2 regions of the Halobacillus sp. HZG1 genome follow, and region 2 is predicted to be linked to the other one. Evidence: riboswitches for the same ligand, from Rfam matches in the RefSeq annotation. Region 2 holds a riboswitch; the other holds the start of a gene.
What was found. A riboswitch is a leader RNA that binds a small molecule or an ion and turns the genes downstream of it on or off. The one in region 2 is predicted to bind thiamine pyrophosphate.
Positions count from the first base shown of each region.

Region 1 (6,023 bases), on a different contig from region 2:
CTTCGTCCGCCTTTATTTCCCACTCGGAAAGTGTCGGGAATTTTTCACCTGCTTTACGGAAAAGCCAATGGTTCACTTCTGCTCGGAGTTGTTCGTTCGCTTCTTCTTCCGTCCAATTTTCAGGATAAGCGAAATGGAAGGTGCCTTTTTGAAAAGCAAAACGGGCCTCTTCCTGATGGTCGGTCCTTAGACGATAGGAGCGGCCAAGGTAAGAAATCTTTACGTTATCGGAAGCAGTTAGGGCATCGATTGCGTATAGATCGTCGTGCGTCTTCTGCCATTTTTCCAAAATCCAGTCCGCTTTCTTTTCAACAAAAGCCTGAATTTTTGCCTCTTCTTTATGAGGGGAGACGGTCACTTTTACTCCATTCAAATCATCGAGGTAGATTTTAATAAAAGAGACGTCCTGCTTTTCTACTGTATAAGCAATGGTTTTTTCTGCGTAAGTAACGATAGGCATTGATGTCTCCTTTCTGACTTACAACGTAATGTTCGTTTTTCGTTTTTGGAAGTCGACACCTTCATAATACGTGTTCTTCACCAGCACGTTCGGACCGAGGCATTTCACGGCCGGACAATGGCAGTTCAAGCTCTTCGCTGTATTCGTAGAAAGCCAGTTCTCATAGGCATCGGAAAGATTGGTGTCTTGAATGTTCCCAAGCCCTGGCTCGTCACCGAAGTCTGTCACGATAATATCCCCTGAGAAAATGTTCACGTTCAAGCGGGAACGTCCGTCTGGATCGTTTCTCACCGTCACATTCTTTTCGCTGTAAAGACGCTTCAGCATATCGAGGTCGTCTTGGGAAGAGCTGCATGGATAGTAGGGCAGCGTCCCGAATAACATCCACATATCGTCATTACGATGATCAAGAAGACGATTGATGCCTTCGCGCATTTGTTCAAGACTTAATGTCTCTAAACTGCTGGCGAAATCCACGGGATACATCGGGTGAATCTCGTGGCGGGCACACTTCATTTCTTTGACATGATCGTGAATGGACTCAAGATATGGGAACGTACGGCGATTCAGCATCGTTTCAGCTGAAACCATGACCCCTTCTTCAGAAAGCCGCTGCGAATTTTCCACCATCCGGTCAAAAAATTTCTTCCGGTTTTCTTCCGATGGTTTTCGTTCCATCCTGGCGAATCCGGTATGAATGAATTCCTCAATCGTTCCCCAGTTGTGGGATATATGTAAAACGTCCAAGTAAGGAATGATCGGGATGTAACGCTCATAAGGAAGCGTCAAGTTGGAATTGATTTGCGTGCGCACGCCGCGCTCATGGGCGTATTTCAAGAGGGGCACCACATAATTTTCCACCGATTTCTTCGACATCATCGGCTCTCCGCCCGTAATGCTCAGTGTACGCAGGTGAGGAATTTCATCAAGCCGTTTCCGGAGCAAGTCCATCGGCAAAGCTTCCGGATCCTTCGCACCTAACGTATATCCGACCGCGCAGTGCTCACAACGCATGTTGCAAAGAGTTGTGGTCGTAAATTCAATGTTCGATAAGGTCATTTTTCCGTGTTCTTCCACGTCCATATACGCTTCCCATGGATCGTAAGAAGGGGTAAGCGCCTGAAGCTTCATGTTCGTACTCATAAATTATGAAACTTCCTTTCTATTTAAATTTATTTCGGTCGATAACCTTTACCATTCTATCATTAATATGCCTAAAACCATACAATATGTATCGGAATTGTTACGGGATCACCTGTGCATGTTTTATGGAAAGAGGAGAATAAGGGTGTGACATCGAATGATATGGGGTAACGACTAGCACAAGGGGGAGTCAGATCATGAAACAAACCGTACTCATTACAGGAGCATCCAGTGGATTCGGTTTCCATACAGCTGTGAAATGTGCAGAAAAAGGTTTTCGTGTCATTGCCACGATGAGAAATATAGAAAAAGCCGTAGCGTACGAAACATTGGACGAGGAGGTCCGTGACCGCATTGAAGTGTGGTCATTGGATGTGACGGATGAACAATCGATCGCGCGATTTTCAGAAAAAGTGAATACGCTGGATCGCTTGGACGTGCTTGTGAATAACGCCGGTTATGCGGTAGGTGGATTTCTTGAACAGGTGCCGCTTGAAACGTACCGGAAACAATTTGATACCAATGTTTTTGGTGTGATTGCCGTTACGAAAGCAGTTCTTCCCCTGATGCGTGCCCAGGGTAGTGGGAAGATTTTGAATGTCAGCAGTGTGAGCGGGTTGATCGGCTTTCCAGGCTTATCCGCTTATGTCTCATCCAAACACGCCTTGGAAGGCTTATCTGAAAGTCTCCGTTTCGAAGTGAAACCATTCGGAATTGATGTCGCTCTGATTGAGCCTGGCTCTTATCAGACCAATATTTGGTCGTCCGGTCTTGTTATGCCGGAAGCCGCCCAGGACCCTGAGTCTCCTTATGCCGAATACATAAAAGGGTTGTGGAATGCGTTGAACAGTGAATCCCATGGCAATCCTCAGGATGTATCAGATTTGATGACGGGATTGATGGAAAAAGAAACCCTGGTGAAACTCCGCTATCCCATCGGTGCCGGTGTGAGAGCGAATGTGTGGTTCAAGCGCTTGCTTCCTTGGAAGTGGTTGGAGAATACCGTGTTACAAAAAATACTTGGAAAAGAGAAAGCCAAAGGAGTGGGATTGAATGGAAAACGTGATGCATGGAGCAGAGGAGATGCGCTTCGAGGGTAATGAAGTCGGTATCCTCATCTCTCATGGGTTTACAGGAACGACACAAAGTATGCAGCCTTTAGCTGAAGCCTATGCCAGAGCTGGTTACACCGTTTATTGTCCGAGATTAAAGGGTCATGGAACAAGTCCTGAGGATATGGAATCCACCTCACATATGGACTGGGTGCAATCAGTGGAAGAAGCTTATTCCTGGTTAAAAGACAGGTGTTCCAAAATATTTGTCGTCGGTTTATCGATGGGTGGGACGCTTGCGTTGTATATGGCGAGTCAGTATCGGGACATTGAGGGAGTCATTCCAATCAATGCGGCCATCGATATCCCGGCACTGGAAAGCAGCCAGGGTTCGGATGAACGCTTTTTAGATGCGATCGGTTCCGATATCAAAGATCCAGAGACGGTCGAACTTGCGTATGACCGCACGCCAGTGAAATCGATCGGAGAGCTGGTTGAATTGATGGGCATGGTCAAGGATAGACTGGATGAAATCCACTGCCCGATCATGATTTTCGTATCGGATGAGGATCACGTTGTACCTCCGCATAACTCGGAAGTCATTTTCGAATCGGTGTTTTCTGAACACAAGGAGATTATCCATCTGGAGAATAGTTATCATGTAGCGACCCTTGATCATGACAAGGATATGATCATTGAGCGTACCTTGGAATTTTTCCAAATGTACACGAATACGAAGTGATTGCCCGGGAAATACAAAAGGTTTTGTAATCTAGTAAAAAGTTTATTATAATAGAGACAAAACAAGAAAAGTAAACGGTATAAAGCCTTCAAGGGGAGCCTCCGGCTGAGAGTGAACATTTCGTTCTGACCCTTCGAACCTGTCAGTTAGCACTGGCGTAGGGATGGCGGCTTTTTTGATGGTGCAATGCAGAATTGGGACTCCTCCATCAGGAAGCTTCCCTATTTGGCGTTGCTTTTTTTGTGTCTTTTTTTAGGAGGAATGTTGAAATGAGAAATCGTCGCGTTTTATTTCTCGTAGAAGTTGCGATTTTTTCAGCACTCGCATTATTGTTGGATATCATCCCGTTTTTATCATTTAAACTGTGGGCGCAGGGAGGTTCGGTTTCCTTTGCCATGGTCCCTGTATTCATTATGGCTTTCCGCTGGGGCTTGAAAGGGGGCGTCACCACCGGTCTTCTGTTAGGAATCTATCAAATTATGACCGGCGCCTATATTATGACACTACTTCAGGCGTTCCTCGACTATATCGTCGCCTTTGCAGTAATCGGAGCGGCCGGGTTGGTAGCGAAACCGCTCTGGAAGGCGATCCAATCGAAAGAGTCCCGTCGATTGATCGGATGGATTGTTGTCGGCTGCCTGATTGGAAGCGTGCTCCGCTTTTTCGGACACTTTTTTGCAGGAATCGTCTTTTACGGCGAATTCGCCCCTGAGGGACAGCCTGTCTGGTTGTATTCCCTCATCTATAATGGTGGGTACATGCTCCCGGCGTTTATCTTAAGCAGTATCGTCGTCAGTCTCCTATTTGTAAAACGGCCAAAACTATTAAGCCATTAAATTAAATCCCCCGTCCGATGTTCTGACATCGGACGGGGGATTTTTAATAGCTCTTCCTTCTATGAATGTCCACAAACGCCGCCTTTTCTTGATGACTCAGTTTCGAGATGTCTCCAGGGTTCGTTGCCTGGTTAAGCGCTAGGGGTGGCATGAAAGCAAATCGCTTTCCTGTGGGGAGCGCCGAGCTTCCTCTCACTACGTCCTGCGGAATCTCGTCTATCTCCTTCTCCCACGGGAGTCTCGCAGCTTCCCAACCACCGCATTTCATATAAGGGGAGAAACGAACCCCTATACCGAGATGGAGTGTCCACCACTCTTCCATCTAGAGTGGGTATCAAGCTTTCACTTTCTGAATGCCCAGTGGGCAGAATTAATATTATACTCTTCCACGACCCTGCCATATCGTTCAATATATTATGTTTTTATTTTTTTTCTTCTATTAAGGTTTGAGACAGGGCATTATAGTGAAAATAGAATAAGCACTCTAGTTGAGGAGGCTACATAATGGACCGTTTGAAGCGGATTGGAAAAAGTAAATGGTTTTGGATCATTGTCGCTATTATCGCTGTTTTAAGTGTTACCATTGCTTATCATACTTCATGGAAAGCTCTTCCTGAGGGGATCTCTTATGAAGGAGAGAAGCATCAGATGGAAAATATCGAGTTTTTCCGTGATTTAACATATGAAGACGAAGCAGGGAAGACGGTGCATGATCTTCAGGTTTTTGAAGAGATCAACCGGACGATAGGGGAGGCGGAAGACTTTATTGTGGCCGATATGTTTCTATTCAATGGCTACACAAATGGAAAAAACGAGTTTCCTGACATCTCCAGCAACCTGGTTGACGCCATATTAAAACGAAAAGAGGAAGTCCCTGATTTGAAGGTGGTTTTCATAACCGATCAGATCAACACCGTGTATGGATCGTATGAGTCTGAGACGATCAAGCGCCTGGAAGATGGCGGTGTGGATGTTGTTTTGACCAACTTGAATAAATTGAGAGACTCGAATCCTTTATACTCCAGCGTCTGGCGGCTGTTGTTTTCCTGGATGGGCACCGGAGAAAACGGCTGGATCAGTAATCCGATGGCCAAAGAAGCTCCGGATGTGACCTTGAGGTCCTACATGAAACTGCTGAACATCAAGGCGAATCACAGGAAAGTCCTGGTCACGGAGAAATCTGCGATTGTCTCGACTGCCAATCCTCATGATGCGAGTGGATATCATGAAAACGTGGCGTTCAAGATGACGGGGCCGATCATCAAAGATATATTAGAAGCGGAAGAAGCGGTCGTCAACTATTCAGGAGAAGCTGATTTTCCTGACTATGAAGATCGCACTTGGGAAGAGCAGGAAGGTCCTCTGACGACCCAATTTGTGACGGAAGGGAAAATTTACAGATCCATTCTTGATGAATTGTCGGCTGCTGGTGAAGGGGACACCGTATGGCTCGGAATGTACTATTTGGCTGATAAAAAAATTACGAGCTCGCTTGATGATGCAGCCAACCGTGGGGCTACGGTAAACATTGTGATGGACCCTAACAAAAAAGCATTTGGTCACGAGAAGACGGGCATTCCTAATTTACCGGTTGCTGCTGAATTAAAACGCCTGGGGAACGAAAACATCCATCTGCGATGGTATGATGTCAATATCGAGCAATATCATACGAAGATGCTGTATATTGACCATCCTGAAGAAGATGTCATCATCGCTGGATCGGCGAACTACACACGCCGTAACCTCTCAAACTTAAACTTGGAAGCCGATGTTGTCATCAAAGGAAATGG
Region 1 covers NZ_JAYLVQ010000042.1:15,161-21,183, reverse strand. Annotated here, with positions in the region: gene VKA52_RS06245 (YgjP-like metallopeptidase domain-containing protein) at 1-460, opposite strand, end outside; gene yfkAB (radical SAM/CxCxxxxC motif protein YfkAB) at 479-1,603, opposite strand; gene VKA52_RS06235 (SDR family oxidoreductase) at 1,798-2,703, shown strand; gene VKA52_RS06230 (alpha/beta hydrolase) at 2,657-3,397, shown strand; TPP riboswitch at 3,479-3,578, shown strand; gene thiT (energy-coupled thiamine transporter ThiT) at 3,667-4,233, shown strand; gene VKA52_RS06220 (hypothetical protein) at 4,277-4,555, opposite strand; gene VKA52_RS06215 (phospholipase D family protein) at 4,738-6,023, shown strand, end outside.
Region 1: another riboswitch for thiamine pyrophosphate. It lies ahead of thiT (energy-coupled thiamine transporter ThiT); the one in region 2 lies ahead of thiW (energy coupling factor transporter S component ThiW).

Region 2 (6,023 bases):
TTGCGTTTCCACATTTAGACCGATGAGATGGGCAAGTTCTCCGGCATTCCCTTTAATAACTGTCGGATTCACCTCCTGCAAGATCCTCTGACATGCATCTGAACGATACCGAGTAGCAGGAGCGCCGACAGGATCGAAGACGATAGGAATGCCGATTTCATTTGCAGCTTTACCAGCAAGGATCATCGCTTTCACCTGTTCTTCATGAAGCGTTCCTATATTCAATAACAGTCCTTGAGACAATCGGGTAACATCCGCCACTTCCTGTGTGGCATTGGCCATGATCGGCGACCCTCCAAAAGCTAAAAGACCGTTCGCTGTAAAATTCATTACCACTGAATTCGTGATGTGATGAATCAGTGGGCGTTGTGTTCTTACTCTTTCGATAACACTTACAGCCATTTGTTGAAAACCTCCTCACGTAAAGCAAAATGATTGGTCGGTCCGCTTCCTTTTCCTAAGTCGAAGGAGTGGCGAATCGCTTCTGTTACGAAGTATTTGGCTTCTTTGACGGCTTTTGGCAAAGCGTGTCCCTGGCTCAGGTAAGCCGTAATGGCTGCTGAATACGTGCACCCTGTGCCATGCGTATTCGGAGAATCAATCCGTTCAGATTCAAATTCATAGACACGTCCACCATCATATAGAAAATCAACCGCTCTTCCATGTAGATGGCCCCCTTTGACAAGAGACGCTCCTGCACCTAAATCTTTCACAATCATCTCGGCTGCTTCTTTCATATCTGCTTCTGTTTTAATTATTCCTCCGACAAGGACTTCAGCTTCAGGGATGTTCGGAGTGACGAGTGATGTCCTGGGCACAAGGTATTCTTTTAAATACCGTTGATCTTCTTTTTCAATCAAGGGGTCCCCGCTCTGGGCAACCATGACAGGGTCCATGATGTAAGGAGCAGCCACTTCATCCAACCATTCACTGATGACTCTCATCATCCCCTTATTGGCAATCATCCCAGTTTTCAGTGCATGAACAGGCATATCCACAGAAATAGCTTCCAGCTGACTCTTAATGAAATTTTCCGGGAGGTGATGTACATCCTTCACACCTGTCGTGTTTTGGGAAACGACTGAAGTTACAACACTCATCCCGTAACTCTTCAATTCCTGGAACGTCTTCAAGTCTGCCTGTATACCCGCGCCACCACTCGGATCAGTCCCTGCAATTGTCAGCGCACATGATACTTGTCTCATCTCACAACCTCCTTTTCACAAGGCCATTGTTCTTGTGTGTAAGCCATATCCCAAAAAGCATATTCCAGCTGACAACTTTTACGAAAAGCTTCTCTCATCCGCTGTTTTTCTGGTTCAGACGCTTGTACAGCATACTGATCAAGCCGCTCACATAACACCGCCGTCAGACTGTTCACCTCTGCATCGGCATAAAAATCGATCCAAGGGAGAAAAGGATGGTCAACCCCTGGCTGGTAGTGGTTCTTAAGCTCGACCCCGATTTCATAATAGGTCCACGGGCATGGAAGCAAGGCCGCTAATATTTCACCGATCCCCCCATTATGGGCATGAAATAGCATATGCTTTATATAGTGATCAGCAGTCGGCGGCAGCGGATACCCTTGAAGCTCTTCATAGGAAACGCCAATCTGTTCACAAAAATTGTTATGAGGATGGATCTCGCTGTTCAACACAAAATCGATTTGCTTATTAAACAGTTGAATGTCTTCTCTACGAGGGGACTTGGAAATAGCGATTCCATACACATGCATAAAAGCATTCAGATATTCATAATCAGCCTTGATATAATGAATCAACGCTTCTTTCGGGACCTCTCCTTTCCCGATCCCCTGGACAAAGGGATGAGTGAAGATTTCTTGATAAATATCCTGATTTTCATTTCTTAATTGTTTGGAAAAAGACATGATAGAGCCTCCTATTATTCTTGGAAGCTACTAGAGGACAGAAGGGGATTCTTACTACTTCCCTCCGCCGGCATGACCCGGATCAGGTATTGAGGGACCAAGGAATGTTTCCTTATCTCAGCGAATACTCGCGCCCCTAGCAGTTTCCGTGTATTATGGTTGTAAGATCATGTTTTCAACTTTCACTCGTGATAAAATGAAGGCAGCAATGAAAGCCCCCGAGAGACTACTTACGACAAAAGAAGGAACAAACGCAAAAACACCAGCTGAACTTCCCATTAAGACGTGTGCGATCGGGACAGATGCCAAAGCTCCGATGACTCCAGTGCCGAGCACTTCACCAATCACCGCAGAACTTTTTCTTTCAAACATCCGATAAAAAAGCCCTGCCAATAATGCACCAAACATCCCACCTGGGAAAGCAAGAAAGGTGCCGAGCCCTAATAAGAAACGTAAAAGCCCGATAACAAAAGCAATCATGACCGCCGGCACGGGGCCAAGCACCACCGCCGCAATCACATTAACCGCATGCTGGACAGGATAAGCTTTTGCAATACCGGCAGGGAACCAAAGGAATTGCGCCCCGAGCGTCCCGATTGCCACAAGCACAGCCATCGTTGTGAGTAACTTTGTGTTTTTCATATTTCACCACCTTTCTGAACGGGAGTAGAATGGAGGCAAATAAAAAAGCCAGATCCTTAGAGGACCTGGCCTGGTATGCAGTAAGCCGATACACGTATCGTCAGACTACTTCCCTCCGCTGGTATTAACCAGATCAGGTTTGTAAGAGTCAGAAAGCTCGCTCGCTTTCCTCTCAGCCTATTCAGGCTCCCCTAGTAGTTTCATAAACTTATTCGCTTGGTGATTTTCATCATAACAAAATTGGATGTTTCTGTCATGTGAAACTTTTGCTCCCGTTCAAACGTCATCATTAAGTAGATAAGGAGTGTGTGAATGATGAAAATGAGATGGATGCTTGGTATGTTCATGGTTTTCTCTTTATGCCTTAGTGGATGTGGGCTGTCAGAAACGGAGGAAGTAGACCAGAAGGAAGTGGAAGCAGAAGTACCCGACCCGGACATAAGCGGGTTTGTCATGGATCAGGATGAGGACAGTATCCTTGTTGTCACACCGATGGATGATGGGTCAGGGGAGGAAGGAAGGGCCATGTGGGTGTCTGGAGCTCCTAAAGGTTTATGGGTCGGCAAACAGGTCGAGGTCTGGGTAGACGGGGATATCGCTGAATCGTACCCTGAACAAGCCACCGCTGAAAAAGTCCAGGAGCTTGAAATGAGTGAAGTAGAGGGAGCAGACTTAAAAGCTTCTGAAGCTCTTTCTACTGCATTATCTGAAAAAGAACCGGAAAAGTCCGATGTGCTGATTGTTTCTCTGCTTTCTTTTGACAAGGAATCCGACCAGTGGACCGTCGAGCTGGATCGACGCGGGACCAATCAGGGCGAATGGAAAACGACCGTCAAAGATAAAAAATAGAGCGCTACCGCGAGGTAGCGCTCTATGCATCGACTTTTTTCAAAAGCCATAACCTTACGCTGAGCTCTAGCAAAAAGAGGTCATCAGCATTGAGAAGTGACAGCCCGGTCAAATGTTCAATGTTTCTCAATCTGTGCAGCAAAGATTGGCGGTGCAAATTCAGCGCACGGGCCGTCTGGCTGACATTGCTGTTGTATTTATTGTAGACCATAAACGTATGAATCAGTTCTGTCTGCCGCTTCTGATCATAATCAATCAGCTTCTCCAGTGTATCCGACACAATGGCTCCAATTTCTTCTTCGTGGGACAGCGCCATAAGCAGGCGGTTCATTCTCGTGTCACTGAAAAACGTCCGCTCCCCTTCTTCATGCTGCTGACCGATTTTCAGTGCGGTTTCCGCCTCTTCATAGCTTTTATGAAAAACCTGATACCCCCCTTTATGGCAGGAGATCCCCCAGCTGATCGTAATCCCCTTCAACAACTCATGAAGTCTCCGCTCAATCAGGTCAAGAAACTGATTCGCGGTTTCTCCGTAGTCCGGCCGGTCTGTTTCCAAATAAACGATGACCTCCCCTTCATCAAAAGTGGTCATCGTCCTCCTATGCAGGGCATCACCCGCATGTGTGACTTCCTTCTGAATGTAATAATTCCGACTGTTGATTGATGACGACTTGACCTGAGGCATCGTTAAAGAGGTGCGCTCCTCCTCCGGCTGAACGAACCGGATGTGGCCGACGAGACAAATATAAGGCTTCTCCAGGTCATAACCAAGCAGCTGTGCTTTTGATAAAAGAGCTCTGTCCATCTCCCTCTCCCGCTTAGCTAAATCCAGCAGGAAGTTGTCCTTAAGCCTGATTTCAGTCATTTCAATGGCATTCTCTTTTACGAAATATAAGGCACATGCGGTAAGCGCATGCTCAAGGATATGAAGGTTCACCCAGGTTAACTCCTTTTCTTCCTTCGGCTTAAAGAGAATATATCCTTGTTTTTTATAGTTCGATAAAATGGTAAGCTGGTAGCATTTCTGTTCACCGATTTCATAGGTTTCAATGTAATGGCGGAGTGGGTGCTCACTGTCCATTTCGGTTTCTACCAGGATGCCTTCCTGCGACAGTTCGTGTCCATTCAAGACATCGATGAAATATCGATCAAAATACTGATTCGCCCGGATTTGTTTGTTGTGGTCACTGATCGCGGTTGGAATACCTGTGTTCTGATAGATGATGGATGTGATCTCCTGCAGCCCTTTTCCGTTCAGAACACAGTTGATCAACTCTTGGCGAATTTCTTCCGTCCTTTGCTGCTCCTGGCGGCTCTCCTCATTAATCAATCGTAAAACGTCCTGTAAAATATCTCCGAAACGGACCTCCCATGGAATTTCCATTACAATCAACTCATGTTTCTCCGCAAGTTTTAACACCCGGTCCGGGATTTTATAAAGATGCCGTCCTGTGGCAAACGCCAGCACAGATGCTTCCGAACGGATGACATCTCTCACATATTCTTCTAGTGCCAGCACATCTTCTCCGCACCCAACCCCTGTACTTAACACAAATTCATTGTTTCTTACAAAGTTCTCCACAGGTGTTTCAATTACGGAGATCCAGTCTACCTGGCGATGATACATCTCTGTCTGCACTTTCGCTTTTTCGAGAACGGAAAGTTTTAAGACTTCCTCCACGGCAACCCCCATCTCCACTCCTCCCCCACTTACGATTTAGCCAAAAGATCTGTAACCGCTTGATGATCGATATTGTTTCCTGTCATGACGACAACAACATTTTTACCTTGTAGATCATTACAATGAAGCAAGTGGCCAATCCCTGTGGCCGCTGCTCCTTCCACAACCATCTTATGGTGTTCGAGAGTGAAGATCAGCCCTTCTTCAATATGCGCCTCTTCCACAAGCACTCCTTTATCCATAAAAGCTTTCGTCATGGGAAAAGTGTAACGATTCTCTGTCCCGATTCCTCCAAGCAGGCTGTCAGCCAGGGTATAAGACTCCTCGAGGATGACAGGTTTCCCCTTGGCGAGGCTTTCCTGCATGACCGCCCCCTTCTGCATCGTCACACCCGTTACGAGTATGGAAGGTTCAATAGATTTCATAACAAAAGCAATCCCGGACAGCAGTCCTCCTCCAGACAAGGGAATGATGACCTCATCGACATCCGGACACTGTTCCATAATCTCAAGCGCAATCGTGCCCTGGCCGGCGATAATTTCCCGATCGTCAAAAGGCTTGATCACGGTCATCCCTTCGTCTCTTTCCAACTCCGTACACCTTGCTTCTGCGTCATCTTGACTTTTCCCCACGATTTCAACCCCAGCTTGCAGCTTTTTCAACCGATTAACCTTAGCCTCCGGAACACGATTCGAAATACAAACTGTACAAGGAATCCCTAATTGTGCTGCTATATAGGCAACAGAGATCCCATGATTACCAGTTGAAAAGGTAGTTACCCCTTTCTTTAAGTCCTCCTCGGGAAGAGATAGAATTTTGTTAGCTGCTCCTCTGAGCTTGAATGACCCCGTAGGATGGGTATGTTCAAGTTTCAAGTGAACACGTGCGCCGGTACGCTCAGAAAGAGGCTCTGAATAAAGGATAGGAGTGGATTGGACAAACGAAGCTATGCGACTCTTCGCT
Region 2 covers NZ_JAYLVQ010000031.1:9,377-15,399, reverse strand. Annotated here, with positions in the region: gene thiM (hydroxyethylthiazole kinase) at 1-402, opposite strand, end outside; gene thiD (bifunctional hydroxymethylpyrimidine kinase/phosphomethylpyrimidine kinase) at 393-1,205, opposite strand; gene tenA (thiaminase II) at 1,202-1,888, opposite strand; TPP riboswitch at 1,931-2,036, opposite strand; gene thiW (energy coupling factor transporter S component ThiW) at 2,042-2,530, opposite strand; TPP riboswitch at 2,624-2,733, opposite strand; gene VKA52_RS04245 (DUF3221 domain-containing protein) at 2,846-3,379, shown strand; gene VKA52_RS04240 (PucR family transcriptional regulator) at 3,402-5,072, opposite strand; gene VKA52_RS04235 (threonine/serine dehydratase) at 5,090-6,023, opposite strand, start outside.